4 regions of the Staphylococcus sp. GW821-FHT11H10 genome follow, and region 4 is predicted to be linked to each of the others. Evidence: riboswitches for the same ligand, from Rfam matches in the RefSeq annotation. Region 4 holds a riboswitch; each other region holds the start of a gene.
The links. Region 4 has a riboswitch for thiamine pyrophosphate ahead of tenA (thiaminase II). Riboswitches for the same ligand answer to the same signal wherever they lie in the genome.

Region 1 (4,921 bases), on a different contig from region 4:
AGAAGTGGACTTTACAATTTCACCGGGAAGGTGATGTGCATGCTCAAATATGCTTGACTGATATCTAAAGAGATACGTACGTCCACATAAGCTTTCAATATGCTGTTGGTGTTTCGTTTCTAAGAGTGAGTAGTTTTGATTCGTACATACCTCACAGGCGTGATCTTTCAATATATCGACGTTCATCGCTTTATAATCGATATGCCACGTATCAATAGTGATTAATTTTTTTGAAAAGCCTTCCCCAGATAGGTAACGAAGTACTTCTGCAACTTCATAACTTGCTACTTGCGTAATAATAGTCGGTAGTACGCCATTAATCGCACAACTTTCGCCACTTGATGGCATTTGTTTTAATAGGCATTTTAGACATGGCCCTTTGAAATCAATGCCATAAACCGTTCCTTTATTGCCGACAGCAGCACCATATACCCAAGGAATTTGATGTTTGTGACACACTTCATTGATGAGATAACGAATTTTAAAATGATCCATTCCATCGATAACGATATCTGGTTTAACTTCATCTAATATATCTTCAATATTGTTTGAAGTTATTTCTTGATAATATGTTTGTACGTCTACATGATGATTGATACGTGCAATATGTTCTTTTATTGCGTGGACTTTTGGTACCATATTTAGTGCGTCATCTTCAGTATAAAACGCTTGTCGATGTAGATTAGACGTTTCAACAATATCCATATCAACAATTGTGATTTGATGTGCCCCCATACGAGCAAGTAGCTCGGCAACATGACTACCTAATGCACCGGCTCCTAAGATAAGCAACTTTGCATTAGAGAGGGCATGCTGTCCTTGTTCACCAAAAGGAGAAAATCTCATTTGACGATTGTAACGTTGCATTATAAGAATCCTAAACCTTCAGTTGGGCTTGATGCTTGCGCAGTATATTTAACTGGGATTCGTCCTGCTTCATAAGACAAGCGACCAGCATGAATACCTAATTTCATTGCTTCTGCCATCTTCACAGGATCTTTCGCACCTGATACAGCTGTATTGAGTAGAATACCGTCAGCCCCTAATTCCATCGCATGACATGCATCTTTCGGAGAACCAATACCAGCATCAACGATAACTGGCACATTTGAGTTTTTAATAATGTAACTTAAATTAAGTTGGTTGTTTATGCCGCGACCTGTACCGATTGGTGAAGCTAATGGCATAACGGCATGTACACCTAAATCTTCTAAACGTTTAGCTAACACAACGTCGTTAGAAATATATGGACAAACAATGTAGCCACGTTCTAGCAATACTTTGCAAGCTTCATATGTTTCAAACGGATCAGGTAATAATGTTTCATCATCTCCGATAACTTCAACTTTAATCATGTCACAAACACCGGCATGTTTAGCGATTTCTGCGATGCGAATGGCTTCTTCAGCAGTTTTTGCGCCAGCAGTATTTGGAAAAGTGATAAAGTCTTTTAGATTAATATTTGCGAGTGGATTAGGTAAATTCTTGTCATACAAATTCATACGTCTTACTGCGAAAGTAAGTACATTTGTTTCTGAAGCTTTAATCGCTTCTGTTTGTACGTCTTCATTTTCAAACTTTCCTGTACCTAGTAATAAACGAGATTGTAATTCTAAATTTCCAATTTTAAACATTTTATCCGCCTCCAACAAATTCTAATAATTCTAATTGATCATCTTCACGTACTGTGTGTTGATGATAATCTTCTTGTTTAATTAATGTTTTATTATGTTCAACAATGACACGTTCTGGGTCTAATTCTAAAGAGACAAGCACTTGATGAATGGATTGCTCAGTATCGAACGTGAATGCATCGCCATTAATAATGCATTTCATGATTTAACCTCCTTGAGACATTGAAAGATTCATAGCGAGTTGGTTTGACTCCAGTTAATAGCCAGTTTGCGATGTCACGACCAATAACAGGGGACAATAAAATACCGTTCCGATAATGGCCGGTAATGACATATAAACCATCGTCAACCCGGTCCATAATTGGTAATTCGCCGTCCGTATATGGACGTACGCCAGACCACTGTTTAATGATATGTGCGTTTGCAAGTTCAGGTATACGTTCTGTCGCATAGTGTTCTAACCATGAGACGCCTTGTTCCGTATTACCCACAGAATAATTATCAAATTCGCTAGTAGCACCAATTAAGTAACGATTAGGCGCTTTCGGAACTATATAGCATCCATTAGTCATGAATACTGTTTGTTTTAAATTTAAATGGTCATGTTCCATGAGAAGAACTTCGCCCTTAACGCCGACAACCACACGAGGCAATTGATATTGTTTTAATAATTGAGATGACCATGCACCACTTGCCACTATGACTTTCTTCGCATATAAATCACCTTGAGATGAAACGATTTGATAGTAACCATTCTGCCGAATAATATCTGTTACATTTGTATTGAAGTAGCGCGAAATACGACGCTGTTGTAAGGATTTAAATAACGCTTTCGTATAATGATTTGCATTGATTTGTCCATCATTTGGAATGTAGATTGCCATTTCAGATGCAGTGACATTTCCTTCAGTTAAATCTGCTAATTCATCCTCTGAAAGTTCAACCACATCGTTATCGAGTGCATGTAAAAATTGAAATTGTGAACGTAAATGCGCCACATCATCAATTTGATTTGCGATTTTAATCAATCCTGATGCTTGATATTGAATATCTATTCCAGTTTCATCTTGGAGTGTTTCGCATAATTCAGGAAAACATTCACGTGACTCTAGAGCGAGACGAAATAAGTCGCTGTCTTCTGTAAATTCATTTTGTGCACCTAACATGCCTCCAGCTTTATATGAAGCATGTTTACCAGGTATATCACGGTCGACAATTGCAATGTCGAGTTGCGTATGACTGAGGTGTCTCGCAATGGACATTCCGATAACACCAGAACCAACAATAAGTACGTCATGCATCTTTCAACCACTCCTTTCGTAAATGTTGAATTTGTTGTAAAGATGCGCTCATAAAATAAGAAATTGCACAAATTCCTGCAAAGCCATTTGGAAGCCGTTGTATCGTATCTTCAGTAATACCTCCTATGGCATAGACTGGAATCGGAACTTGTAACACGGCTTTGATTTCAGACATTGATCTAGGTTGCTGATTTGGCTTAGAAGCCGTGGTAAATATATGACCATAAAAGACATAATCTAATTGATGTTGATAAGCTTGTTTCACCGAGTTAATAGTATGTGTCGACATGCTTACTTCAACATCAGGATGTTGCGCTTTATAATCAAACGCTAGTGTGTCCATTTCTCGACAGTGCAAGCGTTTAAGTGTCAAGGATTCTAATAAGTCAACATCGCTATGGATAATAATTTTGTCTTTAGGGAAACCAGCAGCGATTAATTTTTCTAAAAAGGAAAATAAATCATCACTAGACATAGGCGTACGAAATAGTAAACCATCGATGCCTTTACTAATTTCAATGAAGTGTTGTAAGTCTGCTTCTGTTAAATGTTTATAAGTTGTTATCGCAATAAAGATGTCTATCACCCCTAATAAATGAAAAAACGCTATCTCCTTCGTAGGAAATAGCGTTAGTCTCTATGTAACGATATGTGTAAGCCACTTTCCTACGCCAGTACAAACTGGATCAGGTTCCAGGAATTATAAAGTTCTTTCTTTACTCTCAGCCTTAAACAAAGGCACTTCCAGTGGATAAATTATCTATTTAATTTTAAATAATAATAAGTCGCGTTTCATTTCAAGTTCATTCTACAATTTTTTTAAATGGAGTTCAAATTTTAATGAATATTGAGATTGCAAAGCGTAAATACGAATTTAGTGAATAAAGTAACCAACGATGTACAATTTAATAAAAGAACTTTTAATTAAGATATTGAAAACGATTTCAAAAACTGGTAATATTATTAAAAATAAATGCTGAAACCCTATGATGGTAAGGGGTTTAAGGGAGTTATTTTTACAAATAGGGAGTCTCGTGATTATATTAGACAACATATTTAGAATCAACAAATTAAAGGAAGTAGGAAAAAGAGGATATGGTACAAAGACAAAAGAAAAGTAGTGTTCGTTGGTTTTTCGCATTAGCATTTTTTATCATAGGTGTTATTGCCTACATGGATAGATCTAACATCTCATATATTGCCCCACAAATGATGGAAGATTTACATATGACAAAACAACAATTTGGTCTATTAGCTTCATTCTTCTCATTAGGTTACGCGTTAATGCAAGTACCTTCTGGTATGTTAGCTGAGAAATTTGGACCTCGTAAGATGATTACAATCGCTTTAGTATGGTGGAGTGCTTTCACTATCTTTACAGGTATGATTAAACATCACGGTTTATTATATTTAGTGCGTTTCTTATTCGGTATTGGTGAAGCACCAATGTATCCATCAAACGCTGTGTTTAATGCAAACTGGTTCTCTAAAGATGAGAAAGGTAGAGCATCAAGTATGTTACTTGCTGGTTCTTACTTTGGACCTGTATTGGCACCTGTCATTACGATCGCTATTGTAAACGCGTTCAATTGGCAAGCTGTATTTTACATCTTCGGTGCTGTAGGTATCTTAATTGCAATATTATGGGGAATCATTGCGAAAGACTTACCAGAACAACATCGTATGGTAAATGACGCTGAGAAACATTTCATTATGGAGAATCGTGACCTTGTTCAAACAAGTAAATCACTACCACCTTGGAATCAATTCTTCCGTCGTGTAAGTTTCTATGCGATTGCAGGTCAATACTTTGTAGTACAATTCGTTATTTCATTATTCTTAATTTGGTTACCAACTTATTTAACTGAGCAATATCATGTTGAATTTAAAGACATGACAATTAGTTCATTACCTTGGTTTATCATGTTTATTTTAATTTTATCTGCTGGTGCGATTTCAGATAAAATTTTACGTAGCGGACAATCA
Region 2 (4,921 bases), on a different contig from region 4:
GTCATTCGAATTGTCTGGCACAACATCTGCTTGGGAATTAGAAGATTTAACAGGTGATCAAGAAAGTGATGATGGAGAAGATAGTGATAACCAGGGAAATACCAACGGGGAGTCTAATGATGACGATACAACGCCTAACCCACCTTCTGAAAATGATGGTTCAAATACAGAACATGATGTAGATAATGGAGAACAACCTGATAATGGTGACGATACTTCAAGTAATGATGAAGACAACCATTCTTCTGATGACACTAATGGAAATGATGAGGGCTTAGAACCACCTTATGAAGTCGACGGTGACATTTTTGAAGATGATAGCGACGAGGTTATCTCAGATAAAGAAGATAACAATGATACAAGTGCACAATCACATGAAGAAGTAGAGAGTAAAGGTGCTTCACACAATATTAATCATAGTGCCCATGCAAATCATCAAGAAGAAAGCCGTGATAAGCTAACAGTAAATTCTAACACTCATAACTTGAGTGTGGTAAGCACAAAATCTTCAAGTCATCACGTAGGGGCAACTAACTATGGAAGTGTAGTGTCTGAGGAGGCAAACCATTTAAATACTTCTAATAACAAAGAAACTAGTGAACTACCAAAATCAGGTCAAACTGAAACAAATACAACGTTATGGTCAGTGTTACTTGGTGGTTTAGGGTTAGCATTTATTAGAAAACGCAAAGCTTCGAAATCTGAGAAATAATATATAAATTAAGAGCACGCTAATCTGAAATTTAGTGTGCTCTTATCATTATTATTTAGAGGTTCTGTTAAATAATAAATGGTTATTAAAGTATTCTTTAGCATCTATAGTTGTTTCAATTTTGCCATTTTCCTTAAGCCATAATTGTAAGTCATCATAAAATTCTGGGCTCATAGATAAATCATTAGTAAAACATTTGGTAGTTGCAATGATTGTGTCTTTATTTAATTGATTACTTACATCCGTTTGAGTATATTTAGCATAAACATCGACTGCTTCTTCGAGATGAGTATTAATAAATTGAATTGCTTTTTTAATGACTTTAAGGAATTTTTTTATTTTTCCTTTATCCTCTTTTAATTTATTAGGAGTTGTAATAAAAATTAACTGGCAAAAGTCTGGCACGTTATAATCTTTTAATGCAAAATAATCTACATTTAAACCTTTACTTTTTGCTTCGAGAATCTCAAAGTTTTCAAATATAAGTGTGGCAGCATCTGCTTTATCATTTAATAGTGCGTCAGTATGATAAAAACTATTATTAACTGGTGTTATATCTCCTTCTTTGTATGTTACACCATCAGCTTCAATCATAGTTTTAGCAATAGCAATACCTCCTAGGCCAGGGGCTCCAGGATATTGAAGACGTTTGCCAACTAAATCTTTAGGTGTCTTTATTCCTTTATCTTTGTTATACATAACACCGCCATTAGTGTGTAGATATCTGGCAAAACCTACCACATTTTGATTAGTTGCTTTATCTTCAACTAAATGAATAGGTTCAGTAATTGCAATATCCATTGAATTATTTTCGATTTCTTCCAATGCATCGAAGTGTTTTTCTGGTTCAATCATTTCAATTTCTAACGCTTCTTCTTTAAACCAGCCCTTTTCAATACCTAAAATTAAAGGTAAGTGATCAGGGTTTAAAAACCATTCTAAACCAACAATTAATTTTTCCATAAAAAAATTCCTCCAACAGACAATTTTTTCGTAAAAAAGTGAATTTGAAAGAAATAGCAGTATATGTATTTCACTTTCCTACGCTGGTACTAACCAACAGGTTCAAGGGTTGAAAGTTTTTTACTTTCTCTCAGCATATTAAATGCACCCCTAGTGATTTTTTTATCTATTAATAACATAGCATAAATTTGTATAGTAGAAAATTGACTGATAAAAATATAGTTAACATGATAAGCTAAGTTTTGGAAACAAAATGTTAGCGAAATTAAAGGGAACGCGCCATTTTGTATGCGGAAAGTGACAAATGAACTTGCTAAGTTAGAAGAGAGGTGACCATAACTATGAAACTTGCTGAACAGATTAGGAAACATCGTAAAGAGAATAATCTAACTCAAGATCAATTAGCTACTGAATTACACACGACACGCCAAACCGTTTCCAAATGGGAACAGGGTACGATTGAACCGAATGTGCAAATGATTGTGCAATTAGCGCAACGTTTTGACATTTCCACAGACGAATTATTAACAGGGCAAACGTCTCATCCTTATAAAAGAGAAGAATCACAATCATATCCTGAACATTTAAATTTTTGGGATTTCTTATCTCAAAAGTGGTGGTTCGTATTAATTTTGGTAGTTATCGTGTGCGGTACAATAACACAAATCTTTACAAGTTAATAGTATCGGTCTCCTACTTCAACTTAGGAGGTACATGATGCATTTAATAATTAAGTATTTGAAGATGATTGGTGTCATTATTTTGACGTTTGTATTAACAGTCATTGCGCAAAATATTGCTTTACTATGGCATTTGTTAGATTTGAAATCATTTGAAACAATCTTACATGGTATCACCTATGTGGGACTTACCTTTTTATTCATTAAACTTTTAATTAATAAAGGATTTAAAGAGAAATTAAGTGACTATCGTATTAACACACTTAAGTTTAGTCTAAGTTATCTATCAGTTGGCTTACTGATTCCGATTATAAATATCATCATTTATTGTGTCATTATTCCAGGTCATTTTGAAATAACGAAAGCTGATACTGTAATAGAATATTTAGAAATGTTATTTGAAATTATTGTTTTAGGTGGAGTATGTGCACCTATAGCTGAAGAATTAACAGTACGAGGCTTATTAATGGGCTACATTGAAAAGAAAGCGAATATTACCTTTGCCATCATTGTTACATCAGTATTATTCGCTTTAGTCCATTTGTTTAATGGCGGGATGTCTGGTGTTAGTCTAATATTATTAGTCGTAAGTGGCACGGTCGCTGGTATATTGTACGGTATGACGGCGTATAAATTTAACTCAATTTGGCCAAGTGTTTTTATGCATATGTGTTGGAATCTGTCAGACTTTGTCCACATCACAACGCATAATGATGACTACGGCGTAATTCAGTATATTATTAAAGTTAAAAACATACTCCTAACCGGTGGCGCATACGGTAATACATCTTCACTCATAGCAATAGTATTATTCGTAATAGCAATAATTTTAGTTGCAATGAAAAGTGTGCAGAGAATTAATTTGAGAGACTAATTTAGTCTCTTTTTTTATTGACCTTCAAGTATAGTTTAATGATAACTTTTAAATAACATAGGAAGGGGATGAGAAAATGCAAATAGATGAAGTTTCCAAAAAGCTTAATATATCTAAATCAATGATTCGTTATTATGAAGAAAAAGGCTTGATTAACATTTCTAGAAATCAAAATAATTATAGGGAATTTAATCAGACTGTCTATACAACATTGAAACTTATCAAAGATTTGAAACGATTAAACTTAAGCCTAGAAGAAATAAAGTATATTGTAAATTTATTTAACAAGCCTACTTCAAAAGAGTGTAACATCCAATCTACTAAGTACTTAGATCGAATTATTAAGGATTATAAAAGAAGTATTAATGAACAAATTAATATATTGAATAGATTGGAACAAGTTAAGGAGCTCTCACAAGACATGAAATTTGAGGAAAATAAAACAGAAATTTTGAATATGTTAGCAGGAGTTAAAGAGTATGATTAGTATTATATACGCTGGAAATCAATCAGGGACATGTTATGGAATTTTTAAATTATTAACTCAAAAATTGGAAAATAAAGAGAAGTATATTTTCAATCTACAACTTATTAAAGAAGACATACTTATTTTAGAAAAAGGATATAAACATGAATTAACAGATAAGCAAAATAAATTTATAAATATTATTAATCAAAGTGATACATTAATATTCATTTATCCTCTATATTGGTTAAACATGCCAATGTTGCTTAAAGGATTTATTGATATGACATTTTGGCCTAATGAGGCTTTTAGTTTCAAAAATAAACAATATTATAAAAACGGTTTATGGAAAGATAAAAAAGCAATAGTTATATATACAATTGGTGGAAGTGAATGGTTTAATTTATTAAATTTGAATCTAGGTTATAGAGTATTGAAGTATCCACTAAATTTAGTTGGTATTTCTAATATAAAAAAATTTTATATTGATCAACTCAACCGAAGTAATAAGCAATCTGTAAATAAAAAAGTGAATAGTCTTGTAGAAAAGGTAATGAAATCCATATAAATAAACTAAGCACAAAGCAGTTATTAAGCTTTGTGCTTTAGTATGTTAGCCTTAAATTGCACTCATAAAAATTTAACTTGAAGGAGATAATGATTTATGAAGGTAAGGCAATTTAGTATTTATAAGATTTTAACTTATATGATTCTCACAATTGCTATATTGGAAGTTGCAGGAGAATTAGGTGGGCTCGCTATGAATCATGGTCTAGCGTAACCTATTGGTCAACTGATAAGTGGAGTTATATTTACCGTTGGGACATTGATAACATTAAAGTACATTCACTCAAAGAACCCAGACATTTTAAAAGAAATTAAATTAAAAGGGTATAGTAATAAGTGAGATTTAATCATAGCATTGGCACTACCATTTTTAATTACATTTATCGTATTAGTAATAGGTATTAGTACAGGTTTAATGCAAAATGTGAGCGTAAGTACGGATATACATATTTGGGCAATGTTTTTATTTAATTGTCTTTTCGCAGTATTATATGAGGCTTTTCCAGAAGAAGTGTTGATTCGTGGATTGATATTAAATGAGTTACGAAAATAGTTCAAATTTATTCCATCATTATTTATCCAAGCATTATTATTTGCAATTATTGGTGGGGTAGCGCATATTATTTCAAACTTAATACATTTAGGTAATCCAGAACTAT
Region 3 (4,921 bases), on a different contig from region 4:
TGCTATGATTTGCCCTTCATAATTCAATAAGATGACTCTATCGACATGCTCCCAAATATGTTCAACTTTGTGTTCGACAATAAGCACAGTTTGATCGGACCATAACTGAATAAGTCGTTGCCACAAATCAGCTGTAGCATCTACATCTAACATGGCAGTAGGCTCATCTAAGAAAAGCGTATTAGCTTCTTGTAAAATAGTTTCAACAATAGCGAGCTTTTGTTTCATGCCACCACTTAAATGATTGACAAAAGTATTGTCCGTAACATTTAAATCAACCGATGCTAAAGCATTCTCTATAAGTGCGTCCATTTCATTGCGTGGTACTTGCTTATTTTCTAGAACGAAAGCAAGTTCTTCATACACTTTAGGCATACAAAACTGCGTATCTGGATCTTGAAAAATGACGCCGGAGTGTGGGTCAATTTCAAGCTCATCATATTTCATCGGTAATTCAATTAGATTTGGAACGATACCACTTAAAACATTAAGCAATGTGCTCTTACCAGATCCAGAAGGACCTAGTAAAAGCACTTTTTCTTTATCTTTAATTTCAATATTTAAATTATCGAAGATTTTACGTTCGCCGTTAGGATATTTTAGACGTAAATTTTTCGCTTTTAACACTTTAATTTCCCCTTATAGGTTGTCGTAGTCTTTTTGAGATGCAGGGCGGAATAATTTCGTTACACCTGTTTGATCTAATGCTTTAACAATCAGATAAGATAATAAGCCTGCAATGACAATACCGCTAATAGAACGGAAGATAATGAATAAAAGAAGATTCCATCCTGCGACTTCAGCTAAATAACCGTAATAATAATCAACTGGAAATGAAATTAATGCAGTTGCTAATCCTGCTAATATAGCAACCATTAATGATCTAGATTTATATTTGAAAATAGCAAAAATAATTTCACAAGCTAAACCTTGAAGGATAGCATATACAATTGTAGGGATATCAAATTTACCCATAACAATTGTTTCACCAGCACCTGCGGCAAATTCTGCAATTAGTGCAATACCAGGTTTAGGAATTATTAAATACGCAACGATAGCTGCCATAAACCAAACGCCATAAGTTAATTGCTCAATGTGAACACCGGCAACTTGGGCCACATTATATGCAAACCACCATAAGTTATAAATAATAGCAAATACTACTGCAATCAGAACAGTTACTAATATTTCTGAAAGCTTTAAACCTTTTGACATGTTATTTCCTCCTAAAAAACGCACAACCATCCGTAGAAAGTTGTGCGTGAATTTAAATAAAATGCTATATGTATTTACCACAATTATTTATATTAGCAACACTTTCCTACGCTAGTTTTAACTAGTTCAGGTTCAAAGGGTTCGAGGTTAAACCTCATCTCAGTATACACACCCCTAGTGCATTTTATATTTAATTTATTTTAAATGTATGACTTTTAAGATTTAATGTCAAGATGATTTTGCTAAGTTACAAATAAAAAAGGGGATTTGATTTGGTTTTACTCTGAATACGCTATTCCCTAATACACTTAACTAGTGAAATCTCTAAAATATTTAAACCTTGTATTAAAAATAAAAACTGAGAAAAGCTCGGAAAGAGCGTTCTCTCAGTTTTTAGTTAACTACTACTTTTTAGCAGTGTAGCGGTTAAATAGTATATTGTTCTCAACTCCTGCGAATTGAGATTTCTTAATAATTAATCTAAAGTGTCTTGAACATCTTTTTTAGTTTGTTCGATGTCATCAGTTTTTTCTTCTTTTTGTTCTTTTAATTTTTCTTCTACTTCTTTTGCTTTTTTAGCATCTTCGTTTGTCATAATTAACACTCCTTGATAGATTAATGATTACAATTTAAGTTTACCCACATAAAAGTAGGATAAACTTATATAGGTCTCGAGATGTATTTTATTGTTTAATAAAGACAAGATGAACATCTTACTATATAATGAATTTTGAGGTGAACAGTATGTCTTTTCTTAAGAAACACACCGAGATAATTTTTAGTTATATTATCGGTATCGTTTCACTCTTCACGGGTCTCATAATATTAATAAACTTACCTTTAATCAATCAATTAAAAGATAAAGAAAAAGTTGAGTTGAAAATTCATAATTTATGGGATTTTCTTAATGCATTCTTCAGTGAAATAATTAGAGTGATGAGTAGGTTCATAGGCAGCTTTCCTATTATTAGTGCAGTCATAATTATTCTGTTTGGTATTCTTGTAATGCTTATTGGATATGCATTATTTAGAACTACGAAATATGATTACGACATCTCAATTTTCTTTTTAATTATTGGGATTTTATACTTCCTCATTTCAATTACTTTAATGACTCAAGTGTACAGTTTTTGGGCAATTATCTTTATTATTCCTTTTATAATTCACACAGGCTACATTGTATATAAAGATGAACTTAATGTTGCTAATAGAAAAAGCCATTATCTATGGATTATCTTTTCATACGGAATAAGTTATTTAATTACTCAAATTTCTCTATACGGTAAAATTGATGCCAATGAAATTGCACCAATAGATATCTTAAGTGTAAATACATTTTTCTTAGTTATGTGGTTATTAGCGCAAGCTTCAATATGGAATTTCCTATTCTTAAGAAGAGCTTTACCATTAACTAAAGAAGAATTGGGTGAAGAAGAACCTGAATTATCAAGAACAAGTAAGGGAAATGTTTCGAATCAGTCTAAAGTTCATTTTAAACAACTTCAAGATAAAACATCAGAATATGCACGTAAGACGAGAAGAAGTGTCGATTTAGAAAAAATCAGATCAAAACGTGATAAATTTAAAAATAAATTCAAAAATGTATTTAATATTGAAGAAGATGATATACCAAATTGGATGAGACGTCCTAAATGGATTAAACCAGCATATGTAGAAATATTCTGTGGCTTCATTCTATTCTTATTTACATTTATTGAATTTAATAACAGAAACGCATTGTTTGTTTCTGGTGAATGGGAACTATCTCAAACGCAATATGTTGTTGAATGGGTAACATTGTTATTGTTAATGTTTGTAATCATTACATACATTGCAACTACATTTACACATTTCTTAAGAGGTAAATATTATTATTTACAATTATTTATGATTAGTATTCTATTCTTTAAATTGTTAACTGAATTCGTAAACATTATGATTCATGGATTATTATTATCGATTTTTATTACTCCAACTCTAATCTTAATGTTGATGGCGGTTATTATCGCATTTACGTTACAATTGAGAGAAAAACCTTAATTATTTCAAATTTTACTTAGGTGGAAGCGTGAAATCTATGGTGACAAAATAGACTTCGCGATCCACCTTTTTTGTTTATGTTATTTTGTGTAATGACAAATTCATATTTGTTAAAATAATAACGAATAATATTTAGAAATTTTTTATAAACTTTAAACTACAAAAGCATTCTAATTAGGAGCGTTTAAAAAATGAAAATAGCAACTTTAAATAGAGGTAAGGAATCAAAGTATTTAAATCAATATCCACTTGTGGATGAAGATGATATTTATAAAAATGATCATTTAAAAGAAGGCGATTTATTTTATCTTATGAACGGTCAAGAACAGTACGTTGCTACTGCATATGTAGGACGTCAACATAAGGGTTTAGGCTGGGTATTGAGTTATGATCAAAACGAAGCCATTAATACTTCTTTTTTCGAAAAACAATTTCAAATTGCATTACAAGAGCGTGATTATTACTATCACATTGAAGGAACCAATGCGTTTAGACTATTTAACGCTGAAGGCGATGGTGTTGGAGGCTTAACAATCGATAATTACGATGGCCACTTATTGATTCAATGGTATTCAAAGGGGATATATAAGTTTCGCTATAATGTCATTGAAGCCATTCAACAAGTATTTCCATTTAAGTCAATTTATGAAAAAATGCGTTTTAAAGACTCTGAATACACCGGTGGACATGTAATCGGTGAAGCACCTGATTTTCCAATAGTTATAGAGGAGAATTTTACATTTTACAATGTAGACCTAGATGATGGTTTGATGACAGGTATATTCTTAGATCAAAAAGAAGTACGTAAGAAATTACGTGATCATTTTGCAAAAGAGAAAGATATACTAAATTTATTTAGTTATACAGGTGCGTTTTCAGTAGTGGCTGCTCAAAATGCTAAATCAACGACAAGTGTGGATTTAGCCAACCGTTCACGTAGTTTAACTGAAGAAAACTTTGGTTTAAATGGTATTGACCCTAAAAGTCAATATATATATGTCATGGATACATTTGATTTTTACAATTATGCTGCACGACATGGTAAAGTATTCGACACAATAGTTATTGATCCACCAAGTTTTGCAAGAAATAAGAAGAAAACATTCTCAGTACAAAAGAATTATGATGATTTAATTAATGGTGCATTAAGTATACTTGCTCCAAATGGCTCGTTATTATTATGTACAAATTCAAGTACTTTCTCATTAAAAGTATTTAAAAATGTTATTAAAACGACACTTAACGAAGCGGGTGTAACATACGAAATTGAGGAAGTAATGGGCTTACCTAAGGACTTTAAAACACATCCGCACTATAAACCCTCAAAATATTTAAAAGCTGTATTCATTAATATCAAGCATTAAATAATAAAAAGTGGGTATAAATGTGTAATGAATGAATTATGAAAGGTGTGTCTATTAATGGGCATTATGAATAGATTTTCAAGTGGAGTTACAAACAAAGTTGGTAATAAAGTTCTAAACATTGAAGAAATTAAAGAAAAAAGTATTTTGCCAACAACTAAAGAAGAAATAGCTGAGCGCAGAGCTAAAGCAGAAACAATTGTGAAGAAGAAGTCACTTTTATCTTCAGGTATGAGTGTTGTACCAATTCCAGGATTAGATTTCGGTGTAGATATTAAATTAATGAGAGATATTATTGAAGA
Region 4 (4,921 bases):
CGTTAAAATTTCTGAGGCATTTCCTTTAATTACTGATACTTTCACTTCTGATAAGAATTTTTGGCAAAATGCTTTACGATATGAAGATGCACCAACTGCCACTGGATCAAATACAATCGGTGTTCCTTGTTGATTCGCAATTTTACCAATTTCCAATATGTCTTGTTCATTTGCTTTAGTCATCGTGCCAATATTAATAAGTAATGCACCAGCGACTTTATAAAATTCCTTCGCTTCTTCAGGTGCTTCACTCATTGCTGGGCTCGCGCCGATACTGAGTAAACCATTGGCTGTAAAATTCTTCACGACATCATTTGTATAACATACAACTAGAGGGTTCTCTTGTCTCAAACGTTCTAAGTTATTCATCATCTAAACCTACTTTCTTCATATAAGCAAAATGGTTCACCGGCCCTCTACCTTGACCAATCTCTGGCGTATATTGAATACTTAATGAAATAAATTTCTTAGCTTTTTTTACCGCTTCATAGATTGATTTACCTTTTGCAAGTTCTGCAGTAATTACCGCTGAAAATGTACATCCGGTGCCGTGAGTATGTTTTGTATCAAAGCGTTGATCTTCAAAAGTATATACATCATCCTTAGTAAACAAGAAATCTTTGGCATTGTTTAAATCAGCAGAATGCCCACCTTTTATTACGACGCCTTTACTACCTATCTCGTTAATAAATATGTTACCAGCTTTTCGTATATTTTCTTCAGTGTCTATTTTGATACCAGTAATTTCCTCTGCTTCAGGAATATTAGGCGTGACGACATCTGCTAAAGGTAGTAATGTATTCTGTAAATGTTTCTTAGTATCATCATCCATAAGTGAATCACCACTTTTAGCAAGCATAACTGGATCAATAACGTATGGAATATCTGAATGCTGTTTCAAATAATGTTGGATTAACTCCATTGTTTCATGAGTTGCAATCATGCCTGTCTTAATAGCATGTGGTAATTCATCATTAAAGACACTGTCTAATTGTTCTTGTACCCAACTTATCTCAAGATTATGGATGTGTTGAACGCCTTTCGTGTTTTGCGCAACAATACTTGTAATCGCTGCCATACCGTAGACGCCACAGGCATGAAATGATTTTAAATCGGCCATTACACCAGCGCCACCTGATGGATCAGTTCCTGCAATTGTTAAAGCAATTTTGGGTTTATGCATTTTTGTCGCCTCCGAAGTTCCACTGTTCATTAATATAAGCCATATTAAAGAAATTACGTTCATGTATAGTACTTTGTAAGAAACTTTCTTTAATATCTTTTTTCTCTTGTTCTGTACAATTTGCTGTTAATTCATCTAATAAATTGTCAAATACTTCGATTAATGGTCGCATTTCTGTGCTATAGAAATCAAACCATTTCGATGTTACTGAATCTCTATTTAGATTTTGATCATCTAATGCCATTTTAGCTACTACTTCATATACATAAGGACAAGGTGCCATTGCAGCTATAGTATACGCAGCATTTTCATGTGCATATGCGTGATAATACATATGTTTAATATAATGATCTCCACTAGGTGGCCATACTTTTTCTTTAACAATTTCTTCATAAGGTTCGTTGATATAATCTGCTAGGATTTCATGTGCCTCAACCTCACCATCAAGCATAAATTCAATTTGTTCAACTAAAAATTTAACATCCTTCATTGATGGCGCTTTTGGGATAAGAAGTGCATATAAATTTGTAAATTCTTTCAAATATGATGCATCTGCTCTTAAATATTGACGTACTGCTTGAGCATCTAAATCCCCTTTTAATAGGTCTTGTATAAAACCATCATTATAAATTTCTTCAATAATAGGTTGCGCAGCCTCTTTAATCTCAGTTGAAAATGTCATATTAATCCTCCTTAAAATTAAAAAATGCTACATTTCAACGTAGAAATGTAGCTATCATTCAATAAAGAGAACGTAACATTTACATAACTACTTTCCTACGTTGGTACTAACCAAATCAGGTTATAAGGGTCTGAATTAATCATCTCAGCCATTTACTATGGCTCCCCTAGTAGCATTAATTTATTAATTTAACAATATCAAAATGACTGCGTTTTATCAAACAAAACAAAAAAGAGTGGAACAAAATTCACTGTTCCACTCTTACTTTAAAATAATTAAATTACTATATTATGCAGTTACCCATTGTGAAGCGCCTGCAGTGTTATATAATTTAACTGCTGCAGCATCTTGTACGTCTTCAGGAGCTTGTGCTGGTGAAACACCTTTATATTCATCAGGAGCTACTGAATCCCAAGTAGATTGTAAGAATTGATATTTACCTGCTGCACCTGAACTTGGGTTGATAGCAGTAATGTCGCCACCAGATTCACGTTGTGCAATTTGTTGTAAATGACTGTTAACATTTACAGAAGAACCACTTGAAGCATTGTTATTTGAAGAACTTGAGTTAGAAGTTGTAGCTTCAGTTTGTGGTTGTTGTGTTTGTTCAGTTTGAGGTGCTTGTTGAGTTTGAGTTGGTTGAGCTTGACTAGATTGTTGTTGTGAACCAACTTGTTCAGCTGAAGTTTGATTAGAAACAGTTGAAGCTTGTGCACTTACATCTTGTTGTTGAGAAGCTTGACCTGATTGTGCATAGTTCCAGCTCCAATTAGTACCATCTGATTCAAAATGGTAAGTGAAACCTTCATAATCAAAAGTTACATTGTAAGCACCTTCTTGGATAGGGCTATCATTTAATGATTGATCGTTTGATTGAGCTAATTGAGCTAATTCTGCTTTATTTACTTGAGCTTCGCTCGCATCTGCGTGTCCAGCGTTGCCAGCAACTACTCCTAAACCTACTGCTAATGATGAAGCAATAATTGTCTTTTTCATAATATATATATCCTCCTAAGAATGTTTGTGTCTTAATTAATTTTACAAGTAACACTTTAACATCCATAAAATCATAGTAGGTTACAGTGAAATAAAAAAAGACAGGACTTTTTTACATAGAAATTACATTAGTAAAACCATAATTATTTCAATTGCAAACTATCATGACAGTTTTGAATAGGTAAATAAACATCTTTTCTTTGTAATATTTATGAAATCTTTCAGATAATTAAATGGATAATTTAATAGCCTCCCTTATAAAATTCTTTATATAAGAGAGGCCATGAGTATAATTAAAAGAAGTTTTTATAGTAAAAAGGGATGGAGTTATTAGAACATTAGTTAACATCAATCACTTCAAGGTGATCAAAGGAATAAGCGTCTTCATCATATGAGGTGTTAGGAAGAATATTATCATTTTTAGATTTAGGGGACATAAATTTAATTGTTTCAACATATAATTCAGTCACAAAGTGCGTTTGGCCATCTTTATCGTACTTACGAGATCTCATTTGTCCTGTAATACCAACTAAAGTGCCTTGGTCTGTATATGATTCTATATTTGTTGCTGTTTTACCAAATGCCTTACAAAAAATATAATCACAAGCTATTTCATTATTTTCATCTTTATAATTACGTTCAGTTGCAACACAGAACGTAGCTATTTTCACCTCCTCGTTTTCAAATATTTGTGCCTTTTTGGTCAATCGACCTACTATCACAATTTTATTTAGCATGTGTCACCTCCTTCTATAACTATATTATTCATTTATAATTTAAGCGTCAAAATTCTATTTTTAATATTTTTATTCCTCTTAATACACAAAGTTTGATATATTTAAAGAAAATAATTGTAAAACTCATATTAGATTATTAATAATTTCATTTTTTGCATAATTTAAATTTTTTTGGGGATGTGATGAAGTGAAGACATTTAAAGCTGTACGTTTTCAAATCGTAAACGAAAATGGTGGAATAACTGAATTCGAGTTAGAAGATGGTGTAATCATTAATAAAGAAAATAGTGGCACAGGTTGGCTCTTAGAGGTTGTCATTTCAAATGCACATTATGAGACAATGAAAAAATATTATGATGATCAAACTTTATTGGACATTAGAGTCGTGATAACGCGTCCTTCAAATGATCCCGCTTTATTTGATGCCACAATTAAAAGCATTTCTGAATTCGAAACAACAATGTCAATAGTATTTGACTGCCATATTTATACTTTACGTCAAGTATATGCAGAGAGTTTATTAGAACAGTTGATAGATGAAGGTCTTTCTGGTGAAGAGTTAAAAATAACATTCAATCGAATGATGCAATCAAAACCAAAACTTAAAGAAGAAAAATTTGAGAGAGAATAAAAATGAGGCTGAGACAAAATTAAATGTCTCAGCCTACTTTATCATTTTGTCAGTTGCTGACTGATTTGAAAATGCGCTTGAATCAAGCTTTTTTCAAACCTAGTCATCCTTTCCGGGGTAGGCCAACGAAATAAATTTTGAGAAAATATTATTTCTGTCCTACTCCCATCTATGATTATCTAAGCATTTTGAATTGCGAAAGTTAGTTCACAACTGCAAGCTAATTGTCCATCAACAGTTGCTTTAGCTGTACCTTTTCCAATCGGACCTTTAATTTTAGTAATTTCTACTTCTAACATTAAAGTATCACCAGGAGTTACTTGCTTTTTAAATCTACATTTATCAATACCAGCAAATAAAGCAATTTTACCTTTATTCTCTTCACTGTTTAGCATAGCAACAGCTCCTGTTTGAGCTAAAGCTTCAGTAATTAGTACGCCAGGCATTACAGCATAATCTGGAAAGTGTCCTTGGAAAAATGGCTCATTACCAGATACTTGTTTTAAGCCCACACATCTTTTGCCTTCTTCATATTCAACTACACGGTCAATTAGTAAAAATGGTTGTCTATGTGGAATAATTTGTTTAATTTGATTATAATCGAAAATTGTTTCCATAATGTAAGTCCTCCAGAAGTTTATACGATAATTATCTTATTAATAATTTACTCTTTCAATGTTAGCGCCCAATGA

Region 1: it holds a riboswitch for thiamine pyrophosphate, as region 4 does, so the genes downstream of both, AC1RRU_RS01770 (thiamine phosphate synthase) here and tenA (thiaminase II) in region 4, are expected to answer to the same signal.
Region 2: it holds a riboswitch for thiamine pyrophosphate, as region 4 does, so the genes downstream of both, AC1RRU_RS02930 (ABC transporter substrate-binding protein) here and tenA (thiaminase II) in region 4, are expected to answer to the same signal.
Region 3: it holds a riboswitch for thiamine pyrophosphate, as region 4 does, so the genes downstream of both, AC1RRU_RS04170 (ECF transporter S component) here and tenA (thiaminase II) in region 4, are expected to answer to the same signal.

What each region holds. Positions count from the first base shown of each region.
Region 1 is NZ_JBXARC010000002.1:40,300-45,220, forward strand. Features, by position in the region: gene AC1RRU_RS01750 (ThiF family adenylyltransferase) at 1-867, opposite strand, end outside; gene AC1RRU_RS01755 (thiazole synthase) at 867-1,634, opposite strand; gene thiS (sulfur carrier protein ThiS) at 1,636-1,836, opposite strand; gene thiO (glycine oxidase ThiO) at 1,820-2,935, opposite strand; gene AC1RRU_RS01770 (thiamine phosphate synthase) at 2,928-3,518, opposite strand; TPP riboswitch at 3,582-3,691, opposite strand; gene AC1RRU_RS01775 (pyruvate MFS transporter) at 4,031-4,921, shown strand, end outside.
Region 2 is NZ_JBXARC010000003.1:73,247-78,167, reverse strand. Features, by position in the region: gene AC1RRU_RS02935 (choice-of-anchor I family protein) at 1-712, shown strand, start outside; gene AC1RRU_RS02930 (ABC transporter substrate-binding protein) at 764-1,675, opposite strand; TPP riboswitch at 1,734-1,837, opposite strand; gene AC1RRU_RS02925 (helix-turn-helix domain-containing protein) at 2,017-2,355, shown strand; gene AC1RRU_RS02920 (CPBP family intramembrane glutamic endopeptidase) at 2,393-3,229, shown strand; gene AC1RRU_RS02915 (MerR family transcriptional regulator) at 3,306-3,716, shown strand; gene AC1RRU_RS02910 (NAD(P)H-dependent oxidoreductase) at 3,709-4,263, shown strand; gene AC1RRU_RS02905 (hypothetical protein) at 4,618-4,815, shown strand.
Region 3 is NZ_JBXARC010000004.1:138,591-143,511, forward strand. Features, by position in the region: gene AC1RRU_RS04165 (ABC transporter ATP-binding protein) at 1-627, opposite strand, end outside; gene AC1RRU_RS04170 (ECF transporter S component) at 640-1,215, opposite strand; TPP riboswitch at 1,302-1,401, opposite strand; gene graF (glycopeptide resistance-associated protein GraF) at 1,691-1,810, opposite strand; gene auxA (lipoteichoic acid stability factor AuxA) at 1,960-3,255, shown strand; gene AC1RRU_RS04185 (class I SAM-dependent rRNA methyltransferase) at 3,447-4,619, shown strand; gene AC1RRU_RS04190 (DUF697 domain-containing protein) at 4,677-4,921, shown strand, end outside.
Region 4 is NZ_JBXARC010000015.1:45,543-50,463, reverse strand. Features, by position in the region: gene thiM (hydroxyethylthiazole kinase) at 1-369, opposite strand, end outside; gene thiD (bifunctional hydroxymethylpyrimidine kinase/phosphomethylpyrimidine kinase) at 362-1,183, opposite strand; gene tenA (thiaminase II) at 1,176-1,865, opposite strand; TPP riboswitch at 1,941-2,043, opposite strand; gene AC1RRU_RS08975 (transglycosylase family protein) at 2,154-2,861, opposite strand; gene AC1RRU_RS08970 (single-stranded DNA-binding protein) at 3,200-3,598, opposite strand; gene AC1RRU_RS08965 (YwpF-like family protein) at 3,786-4,229, shown strand; gene fabZ (3-hydroxyacyl-ACP dehydratase FabZ) at 4,409-4,846, opposite strand; gene murA (UDP-N-acetylglucosamine 1-carboxyvinyltransferase) at 4,886-4,921, opposite strand, start outside.